Regions from separate parts of the Micromonospora sp. NPDC005257 genome, predicted to be linked through region 3. Evidence: riboswitches for the same ligand, from Rfam matches in the RefSeq annotation. Region 3 holds a riboswitch; each other region holds the start of a gene.

Region 1 (9,683 bases), on a different contig from region 3:
GTCTCGCTCCGGGGTGTGGGAAGGGGTGCGTCAGGCGGACAGCAGGCCCGGGCCGGGCAGAACGGCCAGCTCACCGGGCGGTACGTCGTGCCCGGCGTCGCAGCGCAGCCGGGCGTGCACCGCCGCGCCGCACTCGTCGTGGGTCACCCGGACCGCCGGGCCGGCCTCGTCGGCGGCGTACGCGTCGCCCCACTGCCGCAGCGCGACGAGCACCGGGATGAGGTCGCTTCCCTTGGCCGTGAGCACGTACTCGTCGCGGGTGCGCTGCCCGGGCTCGCGGTAGGGGCGCCGGTCGAGCAGCCCGTCGCTGACGAGCTGCTTGAGGCGTGCGGCGGCCACCGGCTCGCTGACGCCGACCCGCCGGGCGAAGTCGTCGAAGCGGCGGGTGCCGAACGACGCCTCCCGCAGCAGGAGCAGCGTGGTGCGGTTGCCGACCACCTCCAGCGCCCGGGCGATCGAGCAGTTGGCGGTGGACCAGGAGTCACGCTGGGCGAGGAGGTCCGTCACGGCGTCGACGGTACCCCCTGACTTAGGAAAGCAAAAGCCAGCTGTCTCACAGCTGGCCGGGGAAGAACCCGTACCGGGCCAGCGGCTCGACGATCTGGTGCTCCTCGTACGACAGGTGCGACAGCAGCGTGTCGGTGAGCAGGTCCACCGCCTCCTGGAGGCCGGTGAAGTCCCCGGGCCGGCGGACCAGCTCCACGAGCGCCCGGTCGACGCTCTCCACCACGCCGTGGATCACCACGTGCTCCTCCTCCAGGCGGTCCAGCACGGCGGCCAGCCCGGCCTCGGAGCGGCGCAGGTGCGGGAAGATCGAGGCGTCCTCCAGCCCGTGGTGCTGGGTGACCATGGTGCAGTACGCCGCGCAGTACGCCCCGAGCGTCCAGTTGTTCTGCCGCATGGTCATCTCGTTCAGCGCGGCCCGCGCCCGGCCCGGCGACACCGTGCCCCGCTTGACCTGTTCCAGCAGGTCGCGCACCTGGGCGAGCTCCTGGCGCAGGTGGTCGTGCACGTCGACCAGGTGCTGCCCGGCGGCCTGTCCCCGGGGCGGGTAGGCGTGCCCGGCCGGCGGCGGCGGGGCGCTCGGGCGGGTGGACTCGTCCCAGGGGCGGCGTGCGCTCAGGCGTACCCCCGGGTCCGGGGTGGGGGTGACCCCGAGCGTGCCGGCGCCGCCGCCGGCGGCCTGTTGTCCAGCGGCCGGGCGGGGCTCGGGCGCGGTGCGCTCGGCGGCGACCAGCTCGCGCACCGCGGGCGCGACCTCCTGGCCGAAGATCTGGATCGCGCGCGGCTCGTCGCTGCCGAGGATGAACGTGGTGATGCCGTGCTCCAGCGTGAGCCCGGCCAGTTCCTCCACCCACTGCTCCGGCGGCCCGGCCAGGAGGCCGCCCGACGAGCGGGCGAACGTGCCGGTCACGTTGAGCATGCGGCGGATCGCGGCCGGATCGCGTCCGGCGGCCCGGGCGCCCTCGTCCACCAGGGCGTTCAGGGCGGGCAGCTCGTCGGGGCCCTTCGGCAGGTACGACAGGGACGGCAGCCAGCCGTCCGCGGCGCGGCCGACCAGGCGCAGCATGCGCGGCTTGTACGCGCCGACCCAGATGCCCACCGGGTGCGCGGGCGCCGGGCCGCGCTTGGCGCCGACCACCTGGTAGTGCTCGCCGTCGACGCGGATCATGCCGCGGCGGTCGGTGTCCCAGACCTCGCGGATCACCCGGATCGCCTCGTCGAGGGCATCGACGGCCGCGCCCGGGGACAGGCGTCGCCCGCCCGCCGCCTCGATCGCGTCCCAGAACGCGCCCGCGCCGAGTCCCAGCTCGACCCGGCCGCCGGTGAGCAGGTCCAGGCTGGCGACGCTGCGGGCCAGCACCACCGGCTGGCGCAACGGCAGGTTCAGTACGTTTCCGGCCAGGCGGACGCGTTCGGTGGCGGCAGCCACGTAGGACATCAGCGTCCAGGTGTCCAGGAAGCCCGGCTGGTACGGGTGGTCCTGGAACGTGACCAGGTCCAGCCCCACCTGCTCGCAGAGCCGGGCCAGCGCCACCACCTGGTCCGGCTGCGCGGCGGCGGGGGTGAGGAAACCGCCGAAGGTCAGCTCGTGTCCGTGATCGGTCATCTGTCCCGCCTCCCGTGATCTTGCCCAGCCCTGCCACGGTAGCGCCCGGTAGCCCGGCCGGGTGAAGGGCATCACAAGAAGTGGACGATCGACGCAAAGCGCTCTTAGCGTCGGTTTCGTTCGCAGTAGCGGACACCGCAGGCCGGAAACGCCAAATCCCGCCGTCGGCCGCGGTCACCGAACCTCGTGCGGGAGCGGGGGAACCACACGTTCCACGGTGCATCGTCACCTCGGGGTGAAGCCGCCACCGGCGGCCGGGCTCCTCGGCCCGAACCCGACAGCTCACCTCGTCGGCGTGGAGGAATCCACATGGCAACTGAATACTCAGCCCGAGGCCGCCGTACCGCTCTCGGAGCGGTGATGGCCGGCGCCGCCCTCGGCGCCGCGACCCTGTTCGGCTCGGCCGCTCCGGCCAGCGCGGGCGTCAACTGGGACGCTGTCGCTCGCTGCGAGTCGGGCGGCAACTGGAAGATCAACACCGGTAACGGCTACTACGGCGGGCTCCAGTTCTCCCGCGCCACCTGGAACGGCTACGGCGGCCAGAAGTACGCCGCCCGCGCCGACCTGGCCAGCCGGTCCGAGCAGATCGCCGTCGCGGAGAAGGTGCTGCGCGGGCAGGGCATCGGCGCCTGGCCGGTCTGCGGCAAGAAGGGCGGCTCGGCGAAGAAGGGTTCCGGGTCGGCCACTGCCGACAAGCGGTCAGGCGTGAAGAAGGCCGCGCCGCGGCGTCCCGCCACGAAGAGGGCCGCACCGGAGCGGGCCCTCGTCGCGCCGCGGCCCGGTACCGGCGCCGGGACGTACCTGGTCCGGCCCGGGGACACACTGTCAGAGATCGCCGTGGCGCAGCGCGTCGACGGCGGCTGGCGTGCCCTGCACGAGCGCAACCGCACAGTGGTCGGTGACGACCCGGGGCTGATCTTCCCCGGTCAGCGGCTGCGCCTGCGCTGAGCGGTTCCGGCGGCGCCCGGCCGGTTCACCCCGGCCGGGCGTTCGCCCGTCCGCGACACGCCGCGTCAACGGGTCTCCGCCTGGGCGCGACACGCCGCACCACGGGCGTCCGGCCTGCTCGCGGTGCCGGAGGGCGACCCACGCCGGCAGGTGAGCGCGATTCGTCGGGGCCGGTTGCTAGGGTTCCGGTGCTCGGCTAAGACGTGAAGAAAGCGCGGATATGACCAACGACCCGTTCTCGGCGGCCGCGAGCCTCGATGAGCTGCTGACCCGTACCCAGCAGGCGCTCACCTCGATGCGCTCGCGGGCCTCGGCGCATGCCGACGGCGAGGCGGGCGACCTGCTGCGCGCCGAGGGCACGGCCGCCGGCGGCCGGGTCCGCGCCGTCGCCGTCCAGGGTGGCCGGCTGGATTCCGTGACGATCGACCCGGAGCTGGCCGGCGAGCCGCTGGGCGTCCTCTGCGAACACCTCGTCGCCGCCGCCAACGCGGCGCTGTCCGAGCTGGACGCCCAGGTCAGCGCGTCCGCGCGGGCCGACGCCGACGCGCTCGCCGCCCGGCTCGGCAGCATGGGCGACCAGGCCGAGCTGTTCGGCCGCGCGATGCACGAGGCGGCCGCGCGGATCCACCGCGACCGGGGCGCCGCGTCCCAGGGCGCGCGCCCGGCCTGACGCATCGGTGCCGGCCGGACGACGCGCTCGGCCCGGCGTGACGAAGCGGCCGGCCCGGCGCGACGGCAACCGGCCGGGCGCGACGAGGCGGCCGGCCGTCGGGAGGACGACGACCGGCCGCGCTACGCCACGGGTCAGCTCAGGTTGACCGCGGTGTCGTCGACGACGAAGGACGTCTGCAACGAGCTGTCCTCCACGCCGCTGAACGAGATGGTCGCCGTGGTGCCGGCCAGCGACGAGATGTCGAAGGACCGCTGCACGTAGCCGGTGGCCTTGTTCAGGTTGGAGTAGGTGGCCAGCGTGGTGCTGCCCGCCTTGACGGTGAGCTTGTCGTACGCGGTGCTGGTGGTCGACTCCGCGCTGTCGATGTGCAGCCAGAAGCTCAACGTCGCACGGCATCCGGCCGGGATCGTCACCGACTGACTGAGCGTGTCGGTGTGCGACGAGCCGTATCCGTCCAGCCACGCCTTGTACGAGCCGCCGTGCGCGGCCTGGCCGCTGTTGGTGGTGATGACGCCGGACGAGGCGCTCCAGCTCACGTTGCCCGACTCGAAGCCCGGGTTGGCGAGCTTGTTGCCGGAGCAGCCGCCCGGCGGCGGGGTGGTCGTGGTGCTCGGGGTGGGCGTCGGGCTGCCGCCGGAGCAGGTCGGGTCACCGGACTGGGCGGGCACGCTCACCGCGTCCCAGGCGGCCTTGACCGTGTTGAACTCCGCGCAGCTGCCGGGGTAGAGGTTCTTGGCCGCCTGCAGCGTCCAGGTGCGGTACTTCAGGTACGACGAGGACGAGGTCTTCAGCAGCATGCCGTTGTACATGATCTTGATGGCCTTCTGGATGCCCAGGCCGGTCACGCTGCTGCTGTTGCAGGTCGAGCTGGACGGCTGCCCGTTCGTCGGGCTGCTGCCGTTCGCCAGCAGGTAGAACCAGTGGTTGCCCGGCCCGGCCGCGGCGTGCACCTCGGTCGACGGGATGCTGCTGGAGTAGCAGTTCGGGTCGCCGAGCGCCGACGGGTTGTACATGTTGCGGATCGGGCCGGAGCCGACCAGGTTGATCTTCTCGCCGACCAGGAAGTCCGGCGCGTCGTAGCTGGACGGCTCGTTGGCGAACCACTCGGTGGCCGCGCCGAACGTGTCCGCCACGAACTCCTGCGTGCCGCCGCCGGAGATGCCGCCCGGGGTGTTGTCGTCGATGCCGTGGCCGATCTCGTGCGCCACCACGTCCAGCGAGCCGATCCACTGACCGGCGGTGTTCTTGCCGATCTGCACCTGGCTGCCGTCGTAGTAGGCGTTCTGGTCGTTGAGGCCCACCCGGATCGGCCAGTAGCCGCCGTTGCCGTTGGCGCCGTTGCGGCCCAGCCACTGGGCGAGCATCTTGTGCTCGGTCTGCGCGGAGAACAACGCGTCCACGCAGCCGGTCTCCTTGTTGGTGCCGGTGCCGTTGCCCCACACGTCGTCGGAGCCGCTGAACGTGGTGTTGTTCGCCGCGTCCTGGCAGCTCAGGTTCGTGACGGTCGGGTCCTTCATGGTGTACGTGGAGCCCGACTGGGTGGTGTTGAGCGTGAGCGGGCTGGGTCCGTTCCAGGCGCCGGTGCCGGTGCCGCGTACCACGTGCTCCTGCTGGCGCAGGACCGCGCCGGTGCGGGCGTCGACGTCGACGGTGAGCCGGCTGGGGCCGTCCGCGCTGGTGCCGCGTACCGTGGTCTCCCAGGCCAGCGCCGGTGCGGCGCCGAGCGTGTAGACCACGAGCGTGGTGCCCTCGACCGCGCTCACGGTCTTGAGCTGTGCGCGTGCCGTCTTCGCGGCGGCGGCCCGGGTCAGCGCGGGCGTGGTGGCGAGGGCGCCGATCGGGCGCTGCTGGGCGACCGAGGCGTACTTCAGGTTGCCGGCGGAGTCCGTGGCGAGCACGAAGTCGCCGCCGACCACCGGCAGTCCCTTGTAGGTGCGCTCGTAGGGCACGTACTGGGTGCCCTCGGAGGAGATGACCGGCTTCTGGACGAACGCGTCGTCAGTGCCGGCCTGCAGGTACGCGGGGCGGTCCGCGACCAGGGCGCGGGCCGAGTCGGCGGCGGCCGCACGGGCCTGGGCCGGGTTCGGGGCGGCGGGTCCGGGTGGCGCGGCCTGCACGGCCGCGGCGGTGCCGGCGGCGAGGATGCCGGCCGCGGCCGCGCCGGTGAGCGCGGCGAGGCGAGGTGAGAGTTTCACGGAGGTCTGCTCCTGTTCTACAGGTGCGCCGCACGGAGCCCGGTGGGGTCGGGCGGCGCGGTGGTGCGAGGCAGGGTGACGGCCGGTCACCGGAGCTGCCGGCGTGGCTCCGGGTCGACAGATCGACCGTCGTGAGTCGCCGGGGGTCGGCGGCTCGCTGGTGCACAATCACACGCCGCCCGAGCCCGGAGCAATGGGTGACCTGGGCAACCGACACTCGCCGTGCGCCCCGCCGCGGACCTCCACGCACGCAGCCATGATCTTCAATAGCCCCTGATCAGGGCGAATATCGTCGATGGTGAATGGGTGCCGGTGCAAATTGCGGACGTTGCCGCTGTGCGCGGATGGCGCACATAGACGCGAGGCGACAGCGGGTCAGCGCGGACCGCGGGTCCGCGTCGGCGCCCCGGTGGGCGGCGGCGGTAGTGACGGCGTCAGCGTCGGCCGCGAAGTCGGCCGTCCGGTCGGGTCCGGGCTGGGGCTCGACGAGGAGGGACTCGGGCTCGGGCTCGGCGACTCCGACGGCGTCGGCGCGGCGGTGGTCGGCGGCGGTGGCGCCGACCGGGTCGGCTCCGGGGTCTCGCCGGGGAACTTCGGCTCACCGAAGCGGTACTTGTCCGGGTCGAGTCTCATCGCCTCGGTGGCCTTGGTCATGAACTGCCGCCAGATCGGCGCGGCGCCGGTCGAGCCGTACACCTCGTAGCTGCCGCCCCTGGTCCGCAGCGGTTTGCCGTCGGTGGTGCCCAGCCACACCGCCGAGGCGAGCGCGCCGGTCCAGCCCACCATCCAGGTGTGCACGTTCTGCGTGGTGCTCTGCCCGGCCTGCCAGGTGCCGGTCTTGCCGGCGGAGTCCCAGCCGTTGCCCAGTTCGGCGGCCCGGACCCGGCGCAACGTCCAGTCGAGCTGGTCGATCGCCTCTCGGTCCAGCCCCAGGTCCGTCGTGCGCAGTTGCTCGGTCCACACGTCCTCGTCGTCCTTGCTCACCGACCGGACGAAGTGGGCGTCGGCGCGCTTGCCGCCGGCCGCGAACGTGGCCATCCCGTTCGCGTGGTCCTGCACGGTGATGCCGTACTGCCCGATCCCGACCTCGGTGGAGAACCGCTTCGCGACCTGATCGGCGGGGTCGCTGCGCAGGTCGACCCGCTGCGGCCGGGGGTTGCCCCGCACCGTCTCCCACATCGACTCCACGCCGGCCTGCCGCGCCGTCTCGATCACCTTCGCCGTGCCCAGCTTCTCGGTCAGCTCGAAGTAGGTGACGTTGAGCGAGGCGACGGTGGCCTCCCAGAGCGCGCAGTCCGGCTGGCAGGCAGCGTGCTCGGCGTTGCGGATCGGCCCGGCCGGGCTCCCCTTGGTGCGCCCCGAGGCCGGGAACTCCTTGGTGTCCGGCGAGTCGAACCGCTGCTTCACCGAGATCCCGTCGCGGACGGCGGCGGCCAGGTCGTACACCTTGAACGACGACCCCGGCGGGTGCTGGCCGAAGCCGCGGGCCTCGCCGTTCTCGTCGGAGTACCAGCCGGCGTAGTCCGCGCCCGAGCCCTTGTCGCCGCCGTAGTAGCCGAGCACCCGGCCGGTGCCCGGCTCCACCGCCACCAGCGCCGCCTGCCAGTTGCGCGGCTGGCCGCGAACCGCCCTGGGCGCGGTGTCCCGGCGGATGTCCGCCGCCGCCTCGGCCGCGTCCTGCACGCGCTTGTCGATGGTGGTGACGATCCGGTAGCCGCCGTCGCGGATCACCTCGTCGGGCTTGCCGCGGAACGGCTCGATCCCGCGCAGCTCGGCGAGCACGTGGTTGACCACCAGACCGGTCGGGCGGTCCAGGTCGGACCGCCCCGCGTCCTTGTCGATCGGCCGGACCGTGTCCGGGTACGCGAGATCGGCCGCCTGCTGCGGCGTCAGATAGCCGAGCTTGACCATGCCGTCGCGGATGTAGTTCCACCTGTCGATCGAGTTCTGCCGGGCCAGCGCGTTGCGGCGCGGGTCGTAGCCGGGCGAGCCCTCGGGGTCGGCCGGGTCCGCCTCCGGCTGCTTCACCATCGCGCAGAGCACCATCGCCTCGGCCGGGGTGAGCTGCCGGGCAGCGGGCTCGTCCCGGCGCACCGTCTTGCCGAAGTACGTCTGCGCGGCCGCCTCGATGCCGTACGCGCCCCGGCCGAACGGCACGGTGTTCAGGTAGAAACCGAGGATCTCGTCCTTGGAGTACGCGTCGTCGAGCTTCCAGGCGATCACCGCCTCGCGCAGTTTCCGCGAGTAGGTGACACCGCGCAGGTCGGCGGCGATGCGCGCGTACTGCTGGGTGAGGGTGGACGCGCCCTGCCGCTGCCCGCCGCTGACGTTCGCCCAGGCCGCGCGCAGCACACCCTTGAAGTCGATGCCCTGGTTCGTCCAGAAGGTGCGGTCCTCGGCCGCGACGATCGCCTGCTTCGCCGAGTCGTTCATCTGGTCGTACGGCACGATGGTGCGGTTCTGCGCGCCCAGCTTCGCCATCGGCGTGCGCCCGTCGGCGTAGTAGACCGTGGTGGACTCGGGCAGCTTCAGGTCGCTGGGCGTCGGCACGCTGTCGAAGTAGTACCCGCCGGCGACCAGACCGCAGCCGGCCAGCAGCGCGCAGACCGCGAGGACGACCAGCAGACGCCGCCGCCTGCGCCGGGGACGCGCCGCAGGCGCGTCGCCCGGTCCCGGTGTGGTTCCGCTGTTCCGCACGCGATACCTCCGACTGCTCGGCTGAGTCGTGCCCGGCTCGCAGGCTAACCGAGCGGCGCCGACGGCACCGGCCGACGCCGTCGACCGGTGTGGCGCGGGCGGGGCGCTCGACCGGTCAGCGCGCCGTCCACCCGGCGGCGCTGTCGTCGCGTTCCCGTCGGCCGGCGCGGCGGGTCCGCCACCTGTCGTTGGCGCTCGCGTGGAACGGCGCCGGCCGCCACAACGACCACACCCGTGTGCCGTCCGGGACGGCGAAGGTCTCCCGTTCGGCGTACCCGAGCCGCCGCAGCAGCTCCTCCTGCTGCCCGGCGCACGGGTGCGCGTACGTGGGCAGGCTCAACGTGTCCATCCGGCGCTGCGCCGCGGTCAGCGCCTGCGTCGCGCCGCCCCGGGGCGCGGCCAGCAGCGCCAGATGGTTGTGCGCCTCCACCGGCCGGCGTGCCGCCAGCTCGTCATCGAGGCGGCGGAACCGGCCCTCGTCCGGCCCGGCGGCGCCGGCGAGCCGGTCGGCGTACCGGTGGGGGGCGGGGATCGGCCGGTAGCGGTGGAACCACACGCTGGCGGCGCTGCCGTCGGGCAGCAGGAACGCATCGCCGAACAGCATCGCGTGTTCGGTCCAGATCCGCGCCACGGCGGCGAGGACCGGCAGGCGGCGCGTCGTGTCGGGGACGAGCCAGGCGGCCAGGGCGGTGGGCGCGAGCGCCTCGGCGACGAGATCGGCGATCCGGCCGATGTCGCACCAGCGGGCGCGGACGACGGTCAGGGCTGTGCTCATGGACGGACTCCTGTGTCCAGGGTGGTCGGGTGGGGTCGGTTGCGGGCGCCGGACGACAGTCGACGGCGCGGCCGCGGCGGGCGGCGGTCGGACGGGACGCGTACGTGCTCCGGGGTCGGAGCCGGCGCCGGTGGACAGCCCGCTCAGGCGGGCCTGGTGTCGGGGCGCGACGTGCGGGAGGGCGGCAGCGGTTCGGCCGCGGTCGGCGCGTACCGGTGGGTCAGCGTCGGCAGCCGCCAGCGGTTCGCGTCCGCGTCGGCGACCTCGCTGTGCACCGCGCCGCCG
Region 2 (9,683 bases), on a different contig from region 3:
TACGCCGACCGGCAGCGCGCCGCCCGCGCGGCGGCGCGGGAGCGTCCGGACGACTACCGCGACTACGCGCACGTGGTGGTGGACGAGGCGCAGGACGTCTCGCCGATGCAGTGGCGGATGGTCGGCCGGCGCGGACGGCTGGCCTCCTGGACCGTGGTCGGCGACCCGGCGCAGACGGCCTGGACCGGCGACCCGCAGGAGCTGGACCGGGCCCGGGACCAGGCGCTGGGCCGGCGCGAGCGGCACCGCTACGAGCTGACCACCAACTACCGCAACTCGGCGGAGATCTTCGCGGTGGCGGCGGCGGAGATCCGCCGGCTCTACCCGGACCTGCCGCTGCCCGACGCGGTCCGGTCCACCGGCGTGCCGCCGGTCGAGCGCACGGTGCCCGCCGCCGACCTGCCGGCGGCCACCGTCGAGGCGGCCGAGGCGCTCCTCGCGCAGGTGGAGGGCACTGTCGGTGTGATCACTCCGGTGCCGCGCCGCGAGGAGGTGGCCGGCTGGCTGGGCGCGCTCGGCGCGGGCCGGCTCCAGGTGGTCACCAGCCTGCAGGCGAAGGGCATGGAGTACGACGGCGTGGTGCTGGTGGCGCCGAGTGAGATCCGGGCCGACCCCGGTTCGGGCGTACGCACGCTCTACGTGGCCTTGTCCCGGGCGACCCAGCGCCTCACCACGCTCGACCCGCTCTGAGGACACCCGTCCGTGGCCCCGCCGCCACCCATTGTTTAGTTGCATACATAGCGATGTGAACATACATTGAGCCTGGCCGGTACGGGGCAGGGAGGGTGTTGGCGTGGGCGCAGGTCATGACCACAGCGGCGCGGTGGCCAACGCGGCACACCGCCACCGGGGCCGCCTCTGGGCCGCCTTCGCGCTGCTCGCCGTCCTGATGGTGGTCGAGACGGTGGCCGCCTTCACCACCGGCTCGCTCGCCCTGCTCTCCGACGCCGGACACATGTTCACCGACGTCCTCGGCATCGGCATGGCCCTGGCCGCGATCACCGCTGCCCGCCGCGCCGGCACCGACCCGCAGCGCACGTTCGGGCTCTACCGGCTGGAGGTGCTCGCCGCCCTGGCCAACGCCGTGCTGCTCGGCGCCGTCGCGCTCTACGTCCTGGTCGAGGCGGTACGCCGGTTCGACGAGCCGCCCGAGGTGCTGGCCGGTCCGATGCTCGTGGTGGCGGTGCTCGGCCTGCTCGCCAACATCGTCGCGTTCGCGCTGCTGCGCGCCGGGGCGAAGGAGAGCATCAACCTGCGCGGGGCCTACCTGGAGGTGCTCGGCGATCTACTCGGCTCGCTCGGCGTGATCGCCGCCGCGCTGGTCATCGCCGTGACCGACTGGTGGTGGGCCGACCCGCTGGTCGCCGTCGGGATCGGCCTGTTCATCCTGCCGCGCACCTGGCGGCTCGGCCGCGCCGCGCTGCGCATCCTGGTGCAGGCCGCGCCGGAGCACCTCCAGGTGACCGCCGTGCACGACCGGCTGGCCGCGGTGCCCGGCGTGGCCGAGGTGCACGACCTGCACGTCTGGACGCTCACCTCGGGCATGGAGGTGGCCTCGGCGCACCTGACCACCGACCCGGGCGTGGACCCGGGCGCAGTGCTGGCCGCCGCGCGGGCCGCCCTGCACGAGGACTTCTCCATCGATCACGCCACGTTGCAGGTCGAACCCGGAGCGTCGGCCGGAGTGTGCGGCAAGACCGAGTGGTGATTAGGGCAGACTTAAATCACTGTGGCTGTTGTAGTCTTATGCCGGTTTTGCCCCGCCTAGTGGTATTGCTCCACGGAGCCGTACCCGGGCAGCGCCGGTAGTCTCGGTCGCGGCCGCACCCGCGGGCGCCACCGGCCCCGGTGGGGCGGCCGTCGCCTAATCGTCCGCAGGGACGAGCCGGGGAACCACGTACGTGGGGTGCATCCGCGTCAGCGGTAGGGATCTTCCGTCCCGAACCCGTCAGCTAACCCGGTCGGCGTTGACGGAAGGACGTGTGAATGCCCGACGTGGCACCTGTACGACGGACGGCCGCCCGGTTGGCGGCCCTGCTCGTCGCGACGCTGACCCTCGGCGTCGCGACCGTTCCGGTCTCCCCCGCCTCGGCGGCGCCGGCGACCGGCCTGCTCGCCGCCGCGCCCGGCGACGACGAGGGCGGCACGCCCGAACTGCGTGCCCAGCTCGACGCCGCCAGCAAGGGCTGGCTGGAGGCGAAAGCCGCGCTGAACCGGTCGGAGAAGCGCCAGAAGCAACTGAACGAACAGCTCAAGACGGTCGGCGCCGAGCTGGCCGTACGCGACGCGAAGGTCGGCGAGATCGCCGTGGTGGCGTACCGCAACGGCCGCCTGGGCACCGCCGGGGCGCTGCTCGGCAGCAGCAGCCCGGAGGGCCTCATGGACCGGGCCGCCGCGCTGGAGCAGGTCGCCGCGCACGAGGACCGTACGCTGCGCGACCTGATCACCACCCGGGACGAGGCCACCCGCACCCGCGCCCAGCTCGACGGCGAGATCCGCGAGCAGCGCAAGCAGGTGACGGTGATGGCCAAGCGCAAGGAGCAGGCCGAGCGCGCCCTGGAGGTGGCCAACGACCGCGCCTCGCGCAGCAGCAGCAGCGGCGGTGGCAGCGTCCAGGGCACCTCCAACAAGAACGCGAAGCCGGCGCCGCGCAACTCGGACGGCTCCTGGCCGTCGGAGTCGTGCAGCGTCAACGACCCCACCCCGGCCGACGGCTGCATCACCCCGCGCACGCTGCACGCGCTGCAACAGGCGAAGGCGGCCGGGTTCACCAGGTACGTCTCGTGCCACCGGCCCAGCGGCTCGGGCGAGCACCCGAAGGGGCGGGCCTGCGACTTCGCCGCGCAGAAGAACGGCTTCGGCGGCGTGGCCTCCGGCGGCGACCGGACGTACGGCAACAACCTGGCCGCGTACTTCGTGCGCAACGCCGACCCGCTCGCCGTGCTCTACGTGATCTGGTTCAAGCAGATCTGGCTGCCCAGCAGCGGGTGGAAGTCGTACAGCGGCGGCAACGGCGACCCGTCCAGCGACCACACCAACCACGTGCACCTGTCGGTGTACTGAGCGCCCGCAAGGGGTCGGCCGGGTCAGGCCGGCCGGCCCTCCAGGGTCGGTCCGAGACGCGCCGCCAGGCCCAGGTGAGCCGCCCGGGCCTGGCGGAACGCGTACCCGAAGAGCGGCGCCGGCGCGGTGAGCGTGATCTCCACCTCGATGCGTACCGTGCCGTCGGGCTCGTCGCACAGCCGGGTGTAGTTGCGTACGGTCGTCGCGGGCTGCTGCCGCGCGACGGTGACCACCTCGTCCTCGCTCGCGATCAGCACGTCCGCCTGGTAGGTCACCGGGAAGTGCAGCGGGCCGAGTTGCAGCCGGTCGGTGATCGCGTAGCTGGACAGCGCGCCGGGCCGGGCCGGCAGCCTCCGGACCCGGACGATCAGCGGATGCAGCTCACCCTGGCGACTCAGGTCGCCTAGCAGGGCGACCGCTCCGGCCCGGCTGCACCGGGCCTGAACGGTGTAGCTGAAGCTGTCGCTGCTCTGCAAGCGGGCCCCCTCGCCGTCGTGCGTCGCGACGATCGTCCCGTACCGACGCCGGACTGGCAACGGGTAGAAGGTCCCCTGGCCGCAGGGGGTGCGAGCGACGCTCAGGCGCCGGGCAGCACCTCGGGGGTGTCGTCGGCGAACCACGGCTCAGGCGCGCCGAAGAGGCCGAGCAGGCCGGTCACCCAGAGCTGCCGGTGCACGAACCGGCTCGGCTCGGTGACCACGAGCTTGACGCCACTGACCTCGCAGGTCTGGAAGCCGGCCACCATGGCGCTGATGCCGACCGAGTCGATGAACGTGACAAGCCGCATGTTCAGCTCGATCCGGGCGGGGCGGGCCTTCGCGAGCACCTCGGCGATCGCTTCCCGCACCTCGTACGCGGTGTCGACGTCGATCTCCCCACGGGGCGCGATCTCGACGACACCACCCGGCCGCACAGACTTCACGATCGACAGGCTCACGCGAGCACCTCCACTCGCCCATGACGGGCGCCTCATCAGTACGCGGGCCGCGACCGAGCGTATTCCTCCCACGCCCCGGTCGCCACCCCCCGGGATGAGCAATTCACGAACTGGGCACACCTGGGCCTACCCAATCCGGAACACCGGGTTCCAGTTTCTCCTCTTCGGCGGGCCCCGGCCAACCGTGCGACCGGGCGGGCCCGCCGATCCGCCGACCAGGGTAGCTGGCGCCCGCCCGTCCCGTCCGCACCCGCCCCGGCGCGTTCGAGAGGTTCGTCCCGTTCACCGCTCACCGCCGTCACCCGGGCGTGGTTTGCCGCGGCGTCCGGCGGGGCACTGCCCGAGACAGTGAACCCGCCGGATGGACACCGGAGTCCGAAGTGGCCGCCGGCCTTCGGCACCCGAGGAGGTAGAACGATGTTCGGATCCAACCTGCTGGACCGCCGGGGCAAGGCCGAGCGGGTCGCCGACCAGGCGTGGCAGCACCTGCTCTCCGCCGCCGGTTCCGCCGGTGACAGCGTGCGCGACGCCACCCGGACCGCCCGCCGCAGCTCGTCCGGCCTGGCCGACGACGCCACCGGCCTGGTCGGTTCCGCCGCCGAGGAGGCACGCCGCCGGGCCGGTCGCGCGTTCGACGCGCTCGCCGGCCGCCGTCCCGCGTTGCCCTGGACGCTGCTGATCGCGGCGGCGCTCGCCGGCGCGGCGATCGGCTGGGCCGCCGGCACCGCGGCACGCGCCGCCGGCAGCCGGGACCGCGCCGCGGACGAGATCGAGTTCGTGGACGTGGACCGGCCGAACTCCCCGGCCGGCCTGGACGGCTGACCCACCCGTACGACACGACGACGGCCGCCCCGGGACTCCCGGGGCGGCCGTCGTGCTGCCTCACCCGGACCGGGTGAGGGCGGCTCACCCGGGACACGCGCAGGATCGCGGGTGCGGGACCACGTGCCCGCGCCGCGATCGACGGGAGGGAGAGCCGGATGGCCACCGACACGATCACGCGTACCGACCGGGACATCCAGTCCGCCGTGCTCGACGAGCTGACCTGGGAGCCCCGGGTCGGCCCGGACGAGATCGGGGTGACGGTCACCGAGGGCGTGGTGACGCTCACCGGCCGGGTGGACAGCTACGCCAAGAAGTGGGCCGCCGAGCGGGCCGCGCACCGGGTCACCCGGGTCCGCGCGGTCGCCAACGACCTCGCCGTCCGGATCGACACCGCTGCCGGACGGGAGGATCCGGAGATCGCCGTCGCCGCCGTCCGGGCGCTGGAGTGGGACGCGTTCGTGCCGATCGAGGCGTTGCAGGTGACGGTGGCCGACGGCTGGGTCACACTGCACGGCGAGGTCGAGTGGGAGTACCAGCGGCGGGCCGCCGAACGCGCTGTCGCCCGGCTCACCGGCGTACGCGGGGTGAGCAACGGCATCGCGGTGCGTCCCACCGTCCACCCGGACGGACACGACCTGGCCGAGCGGATCGTGGACGCGCTGGCCCGCAACCGCGCCACCGGGGGCGAGGAGATCGACGTGCGGGTGCACGGCGACACGGTGCTGCTGGACGGGCAGGTCCACTCGACCGGCGAACGCGAGGAGATCGAGCGGGTGGTGTGGAACGCCCCCGGCATCCGGGAGGTACGCAACCACCTCGCCGTGCGGTGAGACGGAACCACCCGGCCCGGGTGAGCCCGGCTCACCCGGGCCCCGGCCACCGTGGGAGGCATGAGTGATCCGAACCGGCTGACCACGAGCGGGCGGGTGAGTGCCGGATGACCACGCCACTTCAGGTCACCACCGCGCGGCTACGGGTCCCGGTGACCGAACGCGACCACGTCCGCGGGCCGGTGGACGCGCCGGTCACTGTCGTCGAGTACGGCGACTTCCAGTGCCGGTTCTGCGGCGTCGCGTACCCGAACCTGACCGAGGTGCTGCGTCAGCGGGCCGACGTGGTGCGGCTGGTGTACCGGCACTTCCCGATCACGAACGTCCACCCGTACGCGGAGAACGCCGCGGAGACCGCCGAGGCCGCCGCCGCGCGGGGCCGGTTCTGGGAGATGTACGACTGGCTCTACCAGCACCAGGACCAGCTCGACCCGGTACACCTGTCGCTCGGCGTCGAGCAGGTCGGCCTGCCGCCGGAGGAGGTCGTCGCGGAGGTCGGCCGCCAGGAGCACGCCGACCGGGTCCGGCAGGACTTCGTCGGCGGCATCCGCAGCGGCGTCAGCGGCACGCCGACGCTGTTCGTCAACGACGTGCGCCACGACGGCGGCTACGACCTGGCCGAGTTGCTCGCGATGGTGGACGCCGCCGCCGACGCCTGAGCGCCGGTCAGATCAGCCGCAGCTCGCGCGCCCGCCGGACGGCGTCCCGCCGGCGGGTCGCGTCGAGCTTGCGATAGATGTTGCGCACGTGCGTCTTCACGGTGTTCACCGACAGTGACAGCTCGGCGGCGATCTCCACGTTGGACAGGATGCTCTGCAGGTAACGCAGGACGGTCAGCTCCCGCTCGGTGAGCGGCTCGTCGAGCGTGCGGGCCGGAGCGGCCGGCGTCGCGGTGGCCGGTCGCGCGTCCACGCCCCGGACCAGCTCGCTCACCGTGGCCCAGTACGCGGTGCCGGAGTCCAGGCGCGCGGCGAGCAGATCGCGTACCCCCGGGTCGGCCCGGGTGAAGACGCGCCGGAGGCCGTCCGGCTCGGCGAGCGCCAGCACCTCCTCCAGCAACCGGCCGGCCCGCCGGGCGCCACCGCCGGCGTCGGCCAGCGCCGCGTCGAGCAGCCCGGCGCCCAACCGCACCGGCAGCGGCCAGTCCGCCGCCCCGGGCGCGGTCCAGTCGGGCAACGTCCGCTCGGCCGCCTGGGCGTCACCGGCGCGCAGCCGCAGCCGCGCCGACGCGAGCGCCGGCGCCGGCCCGTGGCCCGCCGCGTCGAGCAACGCCCGGGCACCGTCGAGGTCGCCGACGGCGGCGCGTACCTGTGCCTCGTCGGCGGCGAGCCGTCCGGCCAGCTCCGGGCCGGGCGCGGCCGTCCGCGCCTCGGTGAGCGTGCGCAATGCGCCGCCCGGATCGCCGCCGTCGGCCAGCAGCCCGGCGCGGCAGAGCGCGGTGAGGGCGGCGCCGCCCGGCTCCGCGCCCGCCGGCCCGGCGAGCGCCAGGTGGGCGGTGGCCTCCGCCGGCCGGTCCCGCTGCCAGTCCACGAACGCCAGCGCCAGGTACGCGTAGCCGCAGTCGGACCGTGACGACCAGCCCTGGCACTGCGGCATCACCAGCGCCTCCCGGGCCAGGTCCTCGGCGCTGCGCAGCGCGCCCCGGGCCGCCTCCAGCAGCGCCGAGCGGCTGACGCAGAGCAGTTCGGTACGCGGTCGCCCGGCCCGCCGCGCCGCCTCCCGCGCCGCGGCGAACCGGTCCCGGGCGGTGGACAGCTCCCCCTCGGCCAGCGCGGCCAGCCCGTCCGCGGCGCCGGCCACCGCGCGCACGTCGTACCGCTCGGCCGTCCCGGCGCGCGGGTCACCGGCGCCCGCGTCCGGGCCGGTCGGGGACGCCTGCGCCGGGCCGGTGGACAGCAGGCGGTCGGCGGCCCGGCGTACCTCCTCGTGGTCGCCGCCGATCCGGGCCAGGCTGAGCTCCACGGCGGCGGCCAGCCGGCCGAACCGGTCGCGGCGCGGCGCGGGCAGGTCGTCGGCCTGGGCGAGCGCCCGCCGTAACTGCGCGTCGGCGGCGACCCGGTCCCCGGCGTACGCGCGCTCGGCCGCCGCGGCCAGCGCCAGCTCCGGATCCCGGCGGACCGCCTCGGCGGGCGGCTCGGGTGGGGCCGGCACGGCGGCCGGTTCGTCCGGCGCCAGCTCGGGCCAGCGGGTGACGAACAGTTCGGTGGCGTCGGTCCATTCGCCGGCCAGGAGCGCGTGCCGCAGCGCCTCGGCCGGGCGGTCGTGGGCGCCGTACCAGCCGGCCGCCCGCCGGTGCAGCTCACGCACCTCGTCGGCGGGCAGCCGGTCCAGCTCGTCGCGCAGCACGTCGGCCAGCAGCGGGTGCGGCCGGAACCACTGCGGGTCGCCGCCGTCCCGGTGGAGGAAGCCGCCCTCCCGGGCCGCCTCGGCGAGCAGGTGACCGGCGTCGGACCGCCCGGTCAGCGCGACGGCCAGGTCGGCGTGGACCGCGCCGGCCACCACCACCCGGCGCAGGACGTCGCGGGTCGCCGGTTGCAGCGGGGCGAGCACCTCGTCGCGCAGGTACGCGGCGACGTCCGGCTGGTCACCGGCGAACCGGTCCACCGCGCGCGCCGGATCGGCGTCGTCGCCGAGCACGAGCGCGGCGAGGCGCAGCCCGGCCGGCCAGCCGGTGGTGCGCTCGGCCAGGCGGGTCACGGCCGGCGCGGGCACCGACACGCCGTGCGCGACGAGCAGGTCGGCCACCTCGTCGGCGGTGAACGCCAGGTCGTCGGGGCCGATCACGGTCAGCTCGCCGGACAGCCGCCAGTGGTGCAGGGCCAGCGGTGGTTCGCTGCGCGCCCCGGCCACCAGCCGCAGCCGGCCGTCGGCGTGCCGGAGCAGGAACTCCAGCCCGGCCAACGCGTCCGGGTCGGTGACCCGGTGCAGGTCGTCCAGGACCAGCAGCACATGCCGTTCCCGGGCGGCGAGCGCGGCGGCGAGCGCTTCGAGCTGCTCGGGCCGGGGCGGGCCGTCCGGCACCGGTGGCGGTCCGTCCGGGTCGTCGGCGGCGGCGGTGCGCAGGGCCGCCGCGAGGTAGCCCCAGAGTCGCCCGGTGGTCTCGCCGTCGGCCACCGTCACCCAGGCCGGCGACGGCCCGTCCCGTTCTCCCTGCGCCCAGGTCGACAGCGCCGTGGTCTTGCCCCAGCCGGCCGGCGCGCAGACGAGCGTCACCGGCCCGGAAGCGCCCTGTTCCAGCTGGTCGAGCAGCCGGGGACGCAGCAGGACCGGGGCGGGCGACGCGGGCGGCGCCAACCGGGACGACAGCAACGGCGGGCCACCCGGCAGCGTGGCACCGGCGATACCGGGTGAGTCGACGCCGGCGGTGAGCAGATGGGGCGTACCGGTGATGTCGCTCGTGTCGCTCGGCGCGACGACCTGGCCTGCCTCCTCCGGCATGCGTCCCTCCCCCGTCGGTGCGGGCAGCGGTTACCCGGACCGGGCCGGTTCACCCCTTCCGGGCGAACCCGGCTCACCCGGCCGCCCCGCACCCTGTAGGCACGCGGGGCGGCCGGCCGGACGGCGCCGGCCGCCCGGGGACGGCGGGAGGTCGGGTGGCGCGGAGCGGACGGCTGGCGGTCGGCGCGCTGGCGCTCGCGGGAGCGCGGGTGCTGGCACCGGCGGGAGCGCGGATGCTGGCACGCCGCCGGGCGCGGCGGGCCGGCGTCGATCCACGGCCGGGCCGGTGGCAGGTGGTGACGGTGGCCGCGCCGCCCGAACAGGCACTCCCGGCCGGACGGTGGCCCGAGCCGCTGCGCCGCCTCGACGGTGCGGTCGAGGTGTGGGCCCGCCCGGCTCCCGGCGGGCGCGGCACCGAGCTGGCGGTACGCCCGCTGGGCGGGGAGTGCACGCTCCCGGGGTTCGCCGCGCACCTGGTCGGCGACGACCCGGGCCGGTTCCTGCGCCACGTGCTGCGGCAGACCAAGCAGCTCCTGGAGACCGGCGAGGTGCTGCGGGCGGACCCTTCGCCGCCGGACCGGCCGGGGACC
Region 3 (9,683 bases):
AGCCTGCCGGAGCGGCGTCATCTGGAGGTACGCGCGGCGCGCCTGGCCGACGCCAGCGCAGTCCGGCCGGGCTGACCGGAGTCGATCAGAACAACCGGCCCCGGTACGGATGCGGCCGGCCCCAACGCTCCTCCCACTGGAGCAGCTCCGCCTGCCACCGCGGCAGGTCGGGCCGGTACTCGCGGATCAGCTCGCGGTTCTCCGGGCGGTGGACCAGGAAGCGCCAGTAGGACTCGACTGCCTCCCGGGTCTCGTCCAGCGAGTAACTCCCCCGCTCGTCCGCGACCCACTCGTTGACGAACTCGACGCCGGCCGGCGAGAACCTGACCTCGTACTTGTCGCTGTCCCACCCCTCGTCGAGCGGACGGCCGTTCGCCACGTCGTCGATCATCTGAAGGGCGTCCAGGCACGCCGAGTAGGAGACGGAGACGTCGGTGATCAGCCACGCGCCGAGGGCCCGATAGCGCTGATCGGACACGTTGAACAGCGGGAGCCGGAACTCATCGACGGAGAAACTGATGAACGCCAACGGAAAGTCCTCTGGATCATGGGATGACGACCGGCCATCCGTGGGTGAAGCCGCCCGAGCCATTGTAGAAACCCTCGATCACCAGGCCCTTGTGAGTGCCACGCCACATGCTGGTGCCGGGCACCGGCTTCGCGTTCTGGAAGGCACCGGTGATGGCGTTGTCCACCTGGGCGGGCGTCCAGTCGTCGGGGAAGAACGAGCTTTCCCCGCCGTTGCCCTTCTTCGGCTTCCAGGCTCCGTGCGGGGGGTTCATGGTCGGGTCGAAGAACTCCGGTTTGGCGCTGTAGGCCCCGGTCTTCGGGTCCTTGACGACGCTGCCGGGCTGAAGCCGGCGACCGGGGAAGTCCTCGCCGCCGGGCCGGTAGTGGTAGCCCGATCCCTTGGGCATGCCCGGCTTCACGTGGCCGCCGAACACGTGCTCGGTGAAGTGCGGATTCATCCGGTCGGGCCGGTTGCGCGTCTTGGTCCGCTTGAGAAAGCGCAACGCGGCGCGCATCAGCCGGCCGCCCGCTTTACCCCCGCTCATGGTCACCTCACCCGTCGACGAGTTTCCAGAGGGCTTCCTGGACGAGGTTGCCGACGATGGTCCGAGCCAGCGTATGGAAGATCGGGATCTCCAGCAGCGAGGCCCCGAAGGTGACCGCCGCGGTGGCGACGGCCTGCGCGATCTGCACGGCCAGGATGACCAGTTGCACGATGACCGCGACCTTGAGGGCGAGCACGATCGCGCCGCAGATGATCAGGCCGGTGCCGGTCAGCACGGCGGCGGTGACGCCGTCGCGCAGGCTGTCGGCGGGGCTGTCCTCCTTGTTCCACCAGGTCTGGAACGCGGCGATGTCCTGACCGGTGTGCTGGGTCCAGACCGTGGCCGCCCCGGTGTTCGCGTCGCTCACCACCCCGGAGAGGGTGTCGGAGAACCGGATCCAGGCGTTGCCCATCTCGAAGAGCTTGGTCTCGTCCGCCTCGGGCCAGGTGTAGCCGAGGACGCCGAGCAGCGACCGCAGCTCGCCGGGTAGTTCCATGCCCATGTTCAGCCTCCCAGCATCCGCCGCAGGCCGTCGAGGTTGCGGGTGATGGCCGCCTCGGTCTCGGTGTAGCTGACGGCCATCCTGCCGAGGTCGGCGCCGGCGGCGGCGATCTCGTTGAGCGCGTCGTCGAAGCACTCGAACGCGAACGCGGACACCTCGTCGTGGGCGGCGCCGATGAGCGAGCCGATGTCGTCGGACCCCCAGGGACGGCCGAAGCCGGCCAGCTCGGCCCGGAAGGCGGTGAGCGCCGCGCCGAACCGGGTCGCGACCGAGTCGAGCGCCGACCCGGAGGCGCCCAGCCGCTCCGGATCGATCTCGACCGGCATCAGCGCCCGTCCTGGCGGGCGAGCCGGTCCTGCGCCTGCATCAGGGCATCGGTGAACATGCTGAACTGGCGCCCCGCGTCGGCCTGGATGCGGCGCAGTTGCTCACCGAGCGACCCCAGGTCGACATCGCCGGGGACGGTGGCGGCCTGCTCCCGCAGGTCGGCGAGCGCGGCGTTGACGGCCGCCTCGATCTCCTCGGCGAGTGCCTCGCTGGCCATCCGCATCACGCGGGGGTCGAGCGTCACCCCGGTGACCTGCCCGGGTGGGCCGGCGGTGACCCGGATCAGGCCGTCGGCGGCCTCGCCCACGCCTTCCGGCGGCGCCACCTGCTCGCCCGCGGCGGCCTGCCGCTGGAGCGCGGCCATGGTTTCGGACAGCACCCGGCCGAAGCCGGACGGGTCGGCGGGATCGGCCATCGCGACGCTCCTCCCCATTCGAGGTCGCTTCGCATCCTATGCACCCGAGCCGATCCCGGTGGTCCCGCCGGATCGATGTGGACGGTGGCCTCCGCCACGCGGGATCGTCACCGTCCGTACACAGCACGCCGGGCCGGCCCGTGGGCCGACCCGGTGGTGTGCGTGCGTCGCGTACTCAGCTCTTGAAGGCGTCCTTGATCTTCTCGGCGGCCTGCTTGAGCTTCGCGCCGGCCTGGTCGTTGCGGCCCTCGGCCTCCAGGCGCTCGTTGTCCGTGGCCCGGCCGACGCCCTCCTTGACCTTGCCCGCGGCGTCCTGGGACGTGTTGTCGATCTTGTCGTCGAGACCCATGATGACCTCCACTGAAGCGATTGCCTGACAACAACCGGTTACCCAGCCGGCCGGTCGCTCAATCCCCTCACCCGATCGGGCGAAAGCGCCGCAGCCGGAGGCTGTTGCCCACCACGAAGACCGACGAGAACGCCATGGCCGCCCCGGCGAGCATCGGGTTGAGCAGTCCGGCCGCCGCAAGCGGCAGCGCCGCGACGTTGTAGGCGAACGCCCAGAACAGGTTGCCCTTGATGATCGCCAGCGTCCGTCGGGAGAGCCGGATCGCGTCCGCCGCGGCCATCAGGTCGCCCCGGACCAGTGTCAGGTCGGCCGCCTCGATGGCCGCGTCGGTGCCGGTGCCCATGGCCAGGCCGAGGTCGGCCCGGGCCAGCGCGGCGGCGTCGTTCACCCCGTCGCCGACCATGGCGACCACCCGGCCCTCGCCCTGGAGCCGCTCGACCACCGCGACCTTGTCGGCGGGCAGCACCTCCGCGATCACCTCGTCGATACCGACCTCGGCGGCCACCGCCTTCGCCACAGTGGTGTTGTCGCCGGTGAGCAGCACCGGCTTCAGGCCCAGCTCACGCAGCCGGGTGACGGCCGCCCGGCTGGTCGGCCGCACCGCGTCGGCCACCGCGAGCACGCCCCGGGCCCGCCCGTCCCAGCCGGCCAGGATCGCCGTCCGCCCGGCGGCCTCCGCGCCGGTCGCGGCCCGCACGACCTCCTCGGGTACGTCGAGACCCCGCTCCCGCAGCAGCCGCGCCCGGCCGACCACCACGCTCCGGCCGTCGACGGTGCCGGTGACGCCCAGCCCTTCGACGTTGGCGAACTCGCCAAGCGGCGGCAGCGGACCGGCCTCGGCCGCGGCCTCGGCGACGGCCCGCGCGATCGGGTGCTCGGAGGCGGCCTCCAGCGCGCCGGCCACCCGGAGCAGGTCGGCGGCGTCCTCGCCGTCGGCGGGCAGCACCTCGGCCAGCGCCATCCGCCCGGTGGTGACGGTGCCGGTCTTGTCCAGCACCACGGTGTCGACCCGGCGGGTGGACTCCAGCACCTCCGGCCCCTTGATCAGCACACCGAGCTGCGCGCCGCGCCCGGTGCCGACCAGCAGCGCGGTCGGCGTGGCCAGGCCGAGCGCGCACGGGCAGGCGATGATCAGCACGGCCACCGCGGCGGTGAACGCGGCGGTCGTACCGGAGTCGGTGCCGAGCCACCAACCGAGCGTGCCGGCGGCCAGCGCGATCACGATGGGCACGAAGACGCCGGAGATCCGGTCGGCGAGCCGCTGCACCGCCGCCTTGCCGGTCTGCGCCTGCTCGACCAGCCGCGCCATCTGGGCGAGCTGGGTGTCCCCGCCGACCCGGGTGGCGCGGATCACCAGCCGACCGCCGGCGTTCACAGTCGCACCGACCGCGGCGTCGCCCGGCCCCACCTCGACCGGCACCGACTCGCCGGTGAGCATGCTGGCGTCGACGGCCGACGTGCCCTCCTCGACCACACCGTCGGTGGCGACCTTCTCGCCGGGCCGGACCACGAACCGGTCCCCGACCGCGAGCTGCCCGACCGGGATCCGGGTCTCCTGCCCGCCGCGCAGCACCGCCACGTCCTTGGCCCCGAGTTCGAGCAGGGCCCGCAGCGCCGACCCGGCGGTGCGCTTGGATCGGGCCTCGAAGTACCGGCCGGCCAGGATGAACACGGTCACCCCGGCGGCGGCCTCCAGGTAGATGTTGCCGGCGCCGTCGCCGCGGGTGATGTCGAGGCTGAACGGGTGCTTCATGCCGGGCATGCCGGCGTCGCCGAGGAACAGCGCCCAGAGCGACCAGCCGAACGCGGCCAGCGTGCCGAGCGACACGAGCGTGTCCATGGTGGCCGCGCCGTGCCGCAGGTTGACCAGCGCGGCGCGGTGGAACGGCAGCCCGCCCCAGACCACCACCGGGGCGGCCAGGGTGAGCGAGGCCCACTGCCAGTGGTCGAACTGCCAGGCCGGAACCATGGCGAGCACGATCACCGGCACGGTGAGCACGGCGGAGACCCAGAGCCGGGTACGCGCCGTGCGCAGCCCGTCCACCGGCTCCCCGGCCGCTGCCGCCTCCGCCTGCTCGGGCGGCGGCGGCACCACTGCGGTGTAGCCGGTCTTCTCGACCGTGGCGATCAGGTCGGCCGGCGCGATGTCGTCGGCGTACCGGACGGTGGCCTTCTCGGTGGCGTAGTTGACGGTGGCCTCGACGCCGTCCATCCGGTTGAGCTTCTTCTCGATCCGGGCGGCGCAGGACGCGCAGGTCATCCCGCCGATCGCCAGCTCGATCAGATTCGGCGCGGTGGGCAGCGCCTTTCCCGTGGCAGTCATCGCGGCACCTCCGGCGCTCAACTGTGCCCGTGCCCGGGGGTGCCGTGTCCGGCGTCCGGGGTCGGTGCGGTGGTGGATGCCGGCGCGGCGGGCGCCGGCACGGTCCGGTCGCCGGCCAGGACTGTGAACTCGGCGGTGTGCACCGCGTCGCCGTGCCGGAAGTCCAGGTAGAGACGGTACGCCCCGGCCGACGGCACCTCGGCGGCGAACGTGATCGCCGGACCGGCCGCTGTGCGCCCGTCGCCGGGCGTGCCCTCCGGGTGCACGTGCAGGTACGCCAGGTCGCCCTGCCGCAGCGCCACCAGGTGCCCGTACGCGCCGAGGTAGGGCGCGAGGTCGGTGACCGGCCGCCCGTCGCGGCTGACGGAGAGCGTGAGCCGGCTGGTCCGGCCCGGCTCCGGCGTGCCGGTCAGGGTGACCGTGTAGCCATCGACGGTGGTGGTGGTCGCCGGCGCCGGCAGCGGCCGGGCGGCCAGCTCGCCGGGGACCGTGACGTCCAGGCCCAGGGTGAGCGGCTCCCCGCCGGCCGGGGTGAAGTCGGCGAACGCCCGCCAGACGCCGGGGCCGTCCAACGGCGAGGCGACGCGCCAGGTGCCGTCGCCGTCCATCTCCGGGTGGACGTGCCGGAAGCCGGAGAGGTCGCGGCGGGCGACGATCAGGTGCATGCGCTTGTCGTGGGCCACCTCGTAGCGGGTGACGGGTGTGCCGTCCGGGCCCGTGATCCGGAAGGCGAACTGCCCGGCCGGCGCGGCGGCGTGCTGGAACGTGTGGCCGCGTTCGGAGACGAGCAGCCCGCCGGGCAGGTGCGCGGAGGCGCCGCTCTCGTCGCCGTGACCGGCGTCGCCGGCCCCGTGGTCGCCGGCGCTGTCGTCGTGGCGGGTCTCGGCGGCCGGGGCGACGGGATCGGCCAGGTTGCCGATCCCGTACGCCGCGCCGAACACCGCCACGAGGCCGAGGGCGAAGCCACTGAGCTTCGTCGCCGTGTTCATGGTGTCTCCTCGGTTTCTCGGGTCCGCCGGACCGTCACGCACCGACGAGGTCGTAGCCGGCCTCGTCGACCGCCGCGCGGACCGCGTCCACGTCCAGCGGGTTCCGACTGGTGACGGTGACCCGGCCGCCGTCCAGGTCGACCTGGACGTCGGTGACGCCCGGAAGCGCGCTCAGCTCGGTGCTCACCGAGTTGGCGCAGTGCCCGCAGGTCATGCCGCTCACCTGGTAGGTGGTTTCCATCTCGCCCTCCGATCTTATACCCCCTAGGGGTACGTGCCGAACGTTAGCATACCCCCGAGGGGTACGCTATCCTCGGCTTCATGACCGCGCCGTCCAGCCCGACCCGGGGCTACACCGCCAGCAAGGACCAACTCCTCGCCCGGCTCCGCCGGATCGAGGGTCAGGTCCGTGGCATCGAGAAGATGGTCGAGGACGACCGCTACTGCATCGACGTGCTCACGCAGATCTCGGCCATCCAGGCGGCGCTGGACAAGGTCGGCCTCGGCCTGCTCGACGGGCACGCCCGGCACTGCATGCACGAGGGCGCCGCCGAGGGCCGGGCCGACGAGATGGCGACCGAGATGATGGCCGCCGTCGGCCGCCTGATGAAGCGCGGCTGAGCGGGGACCTCCGACCCTCGGAGCAGGGCACATCGACCCGAGCTGACACCTCCGGGCGGCCGTACCGTCGAAGTGGCGGGCAGGCCGGTCCGGCGGACCCGCGGTGATGGACGGAGGGCGGCCCGATGATGTGGCAGAGCCCGATGATGGGCTGGATGTGGATCTGGTCCCTGCTGGTGCTCGCGGTGCTGGTAGGGCTCGTCTGGGCGGCCGTGCGGTGGACCGGCCCGCAGTACCTGGGCCCGACGACGGCCCGGCGCATCCTCGACGAGCGGTACGCCCGCGGCGAGATCGACGAGGACGAGTACCGGCGACGCCGGGCCGGTCTGGCCTGATCACGCGAGGCGAGCGTCACCGGTCCCGGCGCCCGGGGCCAGCCGGTCAGGCTGCCTACCATGGCCGGGCGACGACCCGGATGTGGTCGACACGTCCGCGCCGCCCGGGTGACCAGACCGGTCCGGCGGACCAGGCGTCGCCGCGACCGTTGGGAGAGACGCCATGGGTGCCGACCACACCCACCCCGCACCCGCCGCGCCGCCGGGCGTACGCCGGCTGCTCGTCGCCGTGGTGGTGCCGCTGTTCGCACTCACCGTGATCGCGGCGCTGGTCCTCTGGCCCCGGCAGGACCGGGAGCCGGTCGGCGGCGCGGACGTCCCCCGCTACCACGGCACCGTGACCCGGGTGGTCACCGAGCCCTGCCCGCCGACCCCGGAGGCCCCGGACGGCGGGGGCGGCCCCTGCGGCACCGTGACGGTGACCGCCGAGCAGGGTCCGGACGCGGGCCGTCAGGTCGAGACGCCGATCCCGGCCGGGCCCGGCGCACCCCGGGTCGCGGTCGGCGACGAGGTCGTCCTGGTCGAGCTGACCGACCCGGCCGATCCGGCGGTCAAGTCCTACAACATCGCCGAGCACCAGCGCGGTACGCCGCTGATCTGGCTCATGGTGCTGTTCGCCGCCGCGATCGTGGCGTTCGGCCGCTGGCGCGGGCTCGCCGCGCTCGCCGGCCTGGCGGCCAGCTTCGCCATCCTGCTCGGCTTCGTGCTGCCGGGCATCGGCGCCGGCCAGCCGCCGCTGCTGGTGGCGATCGTCGGCGCCGCGTTGATCATGTTCGTGGTGCTCTATCTGACCCACGGGATCACCGCGCAGACGTCGGTGGCGGTGCTCGGCACGCTCGGCAGCCTGGTGATCACCGGCGTGCTCGGCCTGCTCGCCACGTCCGCCACCCATCTGACCGGCTTCGGCAGCGAGGACGCCACCACGCTGTCCATGTTCCAGGCCGACGTGGACCTGCACGGCCTCCTGCTGGCCGGCATCATCATCGGCTCGCTGGGCGTGCTGGACGACGTCACGGTCACCCAGGCGGCCACCGTCACCGAACTGGCGCACGCCAACCCCGGGCTGTCCCGGCGGCAGCTCTACCGGGCGGCGACCCGGGTCGGCCGGGCCCACATCGCGTCCACCGTCAACACCATCGTGCTGGCGTACGCGGGCGCCTCGCTGCCGCTGCTGCTCCTGCTGGTCGCCGACTCCCGCCCGGTCAGCGAGATCCTCACCAGCGAGTTCCTCGCCCAGGAGATCGTCCGCAGCGCGGTGGCCACGCTCGGCCTGATCGCCGCCGTACCGCTGACGACCGGACTGGCCGCGATCGTGACCACCGCCGGACGGCGCTCGCGCGGCGCGGACGCGGCGCCGCCCGCGCCCCGGCCGCCGGCCGGACGGGACGACGCGCTGGAGGCGCTCGGCGGCGGAAGGAGTACGGAGGGCGCATGGTGAAACTCCGCAGGGTGACCATCGATTTCAAACGCGACGCTGGTCACGGCGCGCCACGGCGAAATCTCGCTATTGGTCGGCTTCCGGACGTAGATCCTCACGAGTGCTGTCGGGTAACCTCGCTGCCGGTCACCGCCGAAGGCGCGCACCTGCGCCAGCGGTGCCGCCGCCCAATCGCCCGCGGGCGAGCCGGGGAACCAGGTACATGGGGTGAATCCGCGACAGCGGTAGGGGCCACTTCCGTCCCGAACCCGTCAGCTAACCCGGTCGGCGGCCGACGGAAGGGAACACTGTGACGGCACCCCTGCGCCGCTGGCTGACACCCGTGGTGGCCGCGCTGGCCGCACTGGCCGTGCTGGCCGGGCCCACCCCGGCGACCGCGGCCCCCACCGCGGCGGCCCCCGGCACCCCCTCGGGGCACGAGGAGGACGGCGAACCGCCGCTCATCACCGAGGCGATCGACTCCGCCAACCGGAACTTCCTCCAGGCCAAGGCGAAGCTCGCCAAGTCGCAGGACCGCCAGCGGCGGCTGGCGGCCGAGGTGAAGACGGCACAGGCCGAACTCGACGCGCTCAGCCCGCAGGTCAACCAGCTCGCCGCCCAGTCCTACCGGACCGGCCGGATGGGCGCGATGGCAATGCTGCTGGAGAGCAACTCCCCCGACTCGTTCGTCCGCCGGGTGAACGCCCTGGACGAGCTGAACCTCCTCAACGCGCAGCGCCTGGCGGCCATCAACGCGGTCAAGAACCGCGCCGAACAGGCCAAGATCGCGCTCGACGCCGAGGTACGCGAGCAGGAGAAGCAGAAGAACGCGATGGAGCGCGAGAAGGTGCAGGCCGAGCGCGCGCTGAAGCTCGTCGGCGGTCTCGGCTTCACCGGCGGCCTGGTCTCCGCCACCTCACCGGTCGCCAAGGTCGCCCCCGGCCGCACCGCCGACGGCGGGTGGAAGTCGGAGTCGTGCAGCGAGGACGACCCGACCACCTCGGGCTGCGTCACGCCGCGCACGCTGCACGCGTACAAGGAGGTCCGGCGCGCGGGCTTCAAGCGCTTCGTGGGCTGCTACCGGTCCGGCGGGCCGTGGGAGCACCCCAAGGGCAAGGCGTGTGACTGGTCGCTGCAGAACAGCGGCTTCGCGCCCTGGCACAACAACGACACCCGCAGGTACGGCAACGAGGTGGCCGCCTTCCTCATCCGCAACGCCGACCGGCTGGGCATCTACTACGTCATCTGGAACCGGCAGATCTGGTTCCCGGCCACCGGTTGGCGCTCCTACAGCGGGCCGTCGAACCACACCGACCACGTCCACATGTCGCTGCTCTGACGCCCGGACGC

Evidence for each region. Region 3 has a riboswitch for cyclic di-AMP ahead of ACFYO8_RS05445 (hypothetical protein). Riboswitches for the same ligand answer to the same signal wherever they lie in the genome.
Region 1: linked by a shared signal. The riboswitch ahead of ACFYO8_RS03100 (transglycosylase family protein) and the one ahead of ACFYO8_RS05445 (hypothetical protein) in region 3 are both predicted to bind cyclic di-AMP.
Region 2: linked by a shared signal. The riboswitch ahead of ACFYO8_RS26050 (hypothetical protein) and the one ahead of ACFYO8_RS05445 (hypothetical protein) in region 3 are both predicted to bind cyclic di-AMP.

Annotation. Positions count from the first base shown of each region.
Region 1 covers NZ_JBIAKL010000001.1:732,181-741,863, forward strand. The annotation lists gene ACFYO8_RS03090 (winged helix-turn-helix transcriptional regulator) at 31-507, opposite strand; gene ACFYO8_RS03095 (LLM class flavin-dependent oxidoreductase) at 554-2,110, opposite strand; cyclic di-AMP (ydaO/yuaA leader) riboswitch at 2,276-2,421, shown strand; gene ACFYO8_RS03100 (transglycosylase family protein) at 2,420-3,058, shown strand; gene ACFYO8_RS03105 (YbaB/EbfC family nucleoid-associated protein) at 3,279-3,728, shown strand; gene ACFYO8_RS03110 (M4 family metallopeptidase) at 3,863-5,926, opposite strand; gene ACFYO8_RS03115 (transglycosylase domain-containing protein) at 6,302-8,623, opposite strand; gene ACFYO8_RS03120 (hypothetical protein) at 8,739-9,398, opposite strand; gene ACFYO8_RS03125 (hypothetical protein) at 9,542-9,683, opposite strand, start outside.
Region 2 covers NZ_JBIAKL010000014.1:123,283-132,965, forward strand. The annotation lists gene ACFYO8_RS26040 (AAA family ATPase) at 1-690, shown strand, start outside; gene ACFYO8_RS26045 (cation diffusion facilitator family transporter) at 794-1,708, shown strand; cyclic di-AMP (ydaO/yuaA leader) riboswitch at 1,852-1,982, shown strand; gene ACFYO8_RS26050 (hypothetical protein) at 1,987-3,063, shown strand; gene ACFYO8_RS26055 (SRPBCC family protein) at 3,087-3,539, opposite strand; gene ACFYO8_RS26060 (STAS domain-containing protein) at 3,641-4,000, opposite strand; gene ACFYO8_RS26065 (hypothetical protein) at 4,418-4,822, shown strand; gene ACFYO8_RS26070 (BON domain-containing protein) at 4,981-5,655, shown strand; gene ACFYO8_RS26075 (DsbA family protein) at 5,763-6,314, shown strand; gene ACFYO8_RS26080 (LuxR C-terminal-related transcriptional regulator) at 6,322-9,093, opposite strand; gene ACFYO8_RS26085 (hypothetical protein) at 9,249-9,683, shown strand, end outside.
Region 3 covers NZ_JBIAKL010000002.1:428,654-438,336, forward strand. The annotation lists gene ACFYO8_RS05380 (sigma-70 family RNA polymerase sigma factor) at 1-75, shown strand, start outside; gene ACFYO8_RS05385 (hypothetical protein) at 86-529, opposite strand; gene ACFYO8_RS05390 (EndoU domain-containing protein) at 546-1,055, opposite strand; gene ACFYO8_RS05395 (hypothetical protein) at 1,063-1,557, opposite strand; gene ACFYO8_RS05400 (hypothetical protein) at 1,560-1,883, opposite strand; gene ACFYO8_RS05405 (YbaB/EbfC family nucleoid-associated protein) at 1,883-2,299, opposite strand; gene ACFYO8_RS05410 (CsbD family protein) at 2,475-2,648, opposite strand; gene ACFYO8_RS05415 (heavy metal translocating P-type ATPase) at 2,716-4,971, opposite strand; gene ACFYO8_RS05420 (hypothetical protein) at 4,989-5,960, opposite strand; gene ACFYO8_RS05425 (heavy-metal-associated domain-containing protein) at 5,995-6,201, opposite strand; gene ACFYO8_RS05430 (metal-sensitive transcriptional regulator) at 6,282-6,581, shown strand; gene ACFYO8_RS05435 (SHOCT domain-containing protein) at 6,707-6,916, shown strand; gene ACFYO8_RS05440 (YibE/F family protein) at 7,080-8,354, shown strand; cyclic di-AMP (ydaO/yuaA leader) riboswitch at 8,509-8,640, shown strand; gene ACFYO8_RS05445 (hypothetical protein) at 8,644-9,672, shown strand.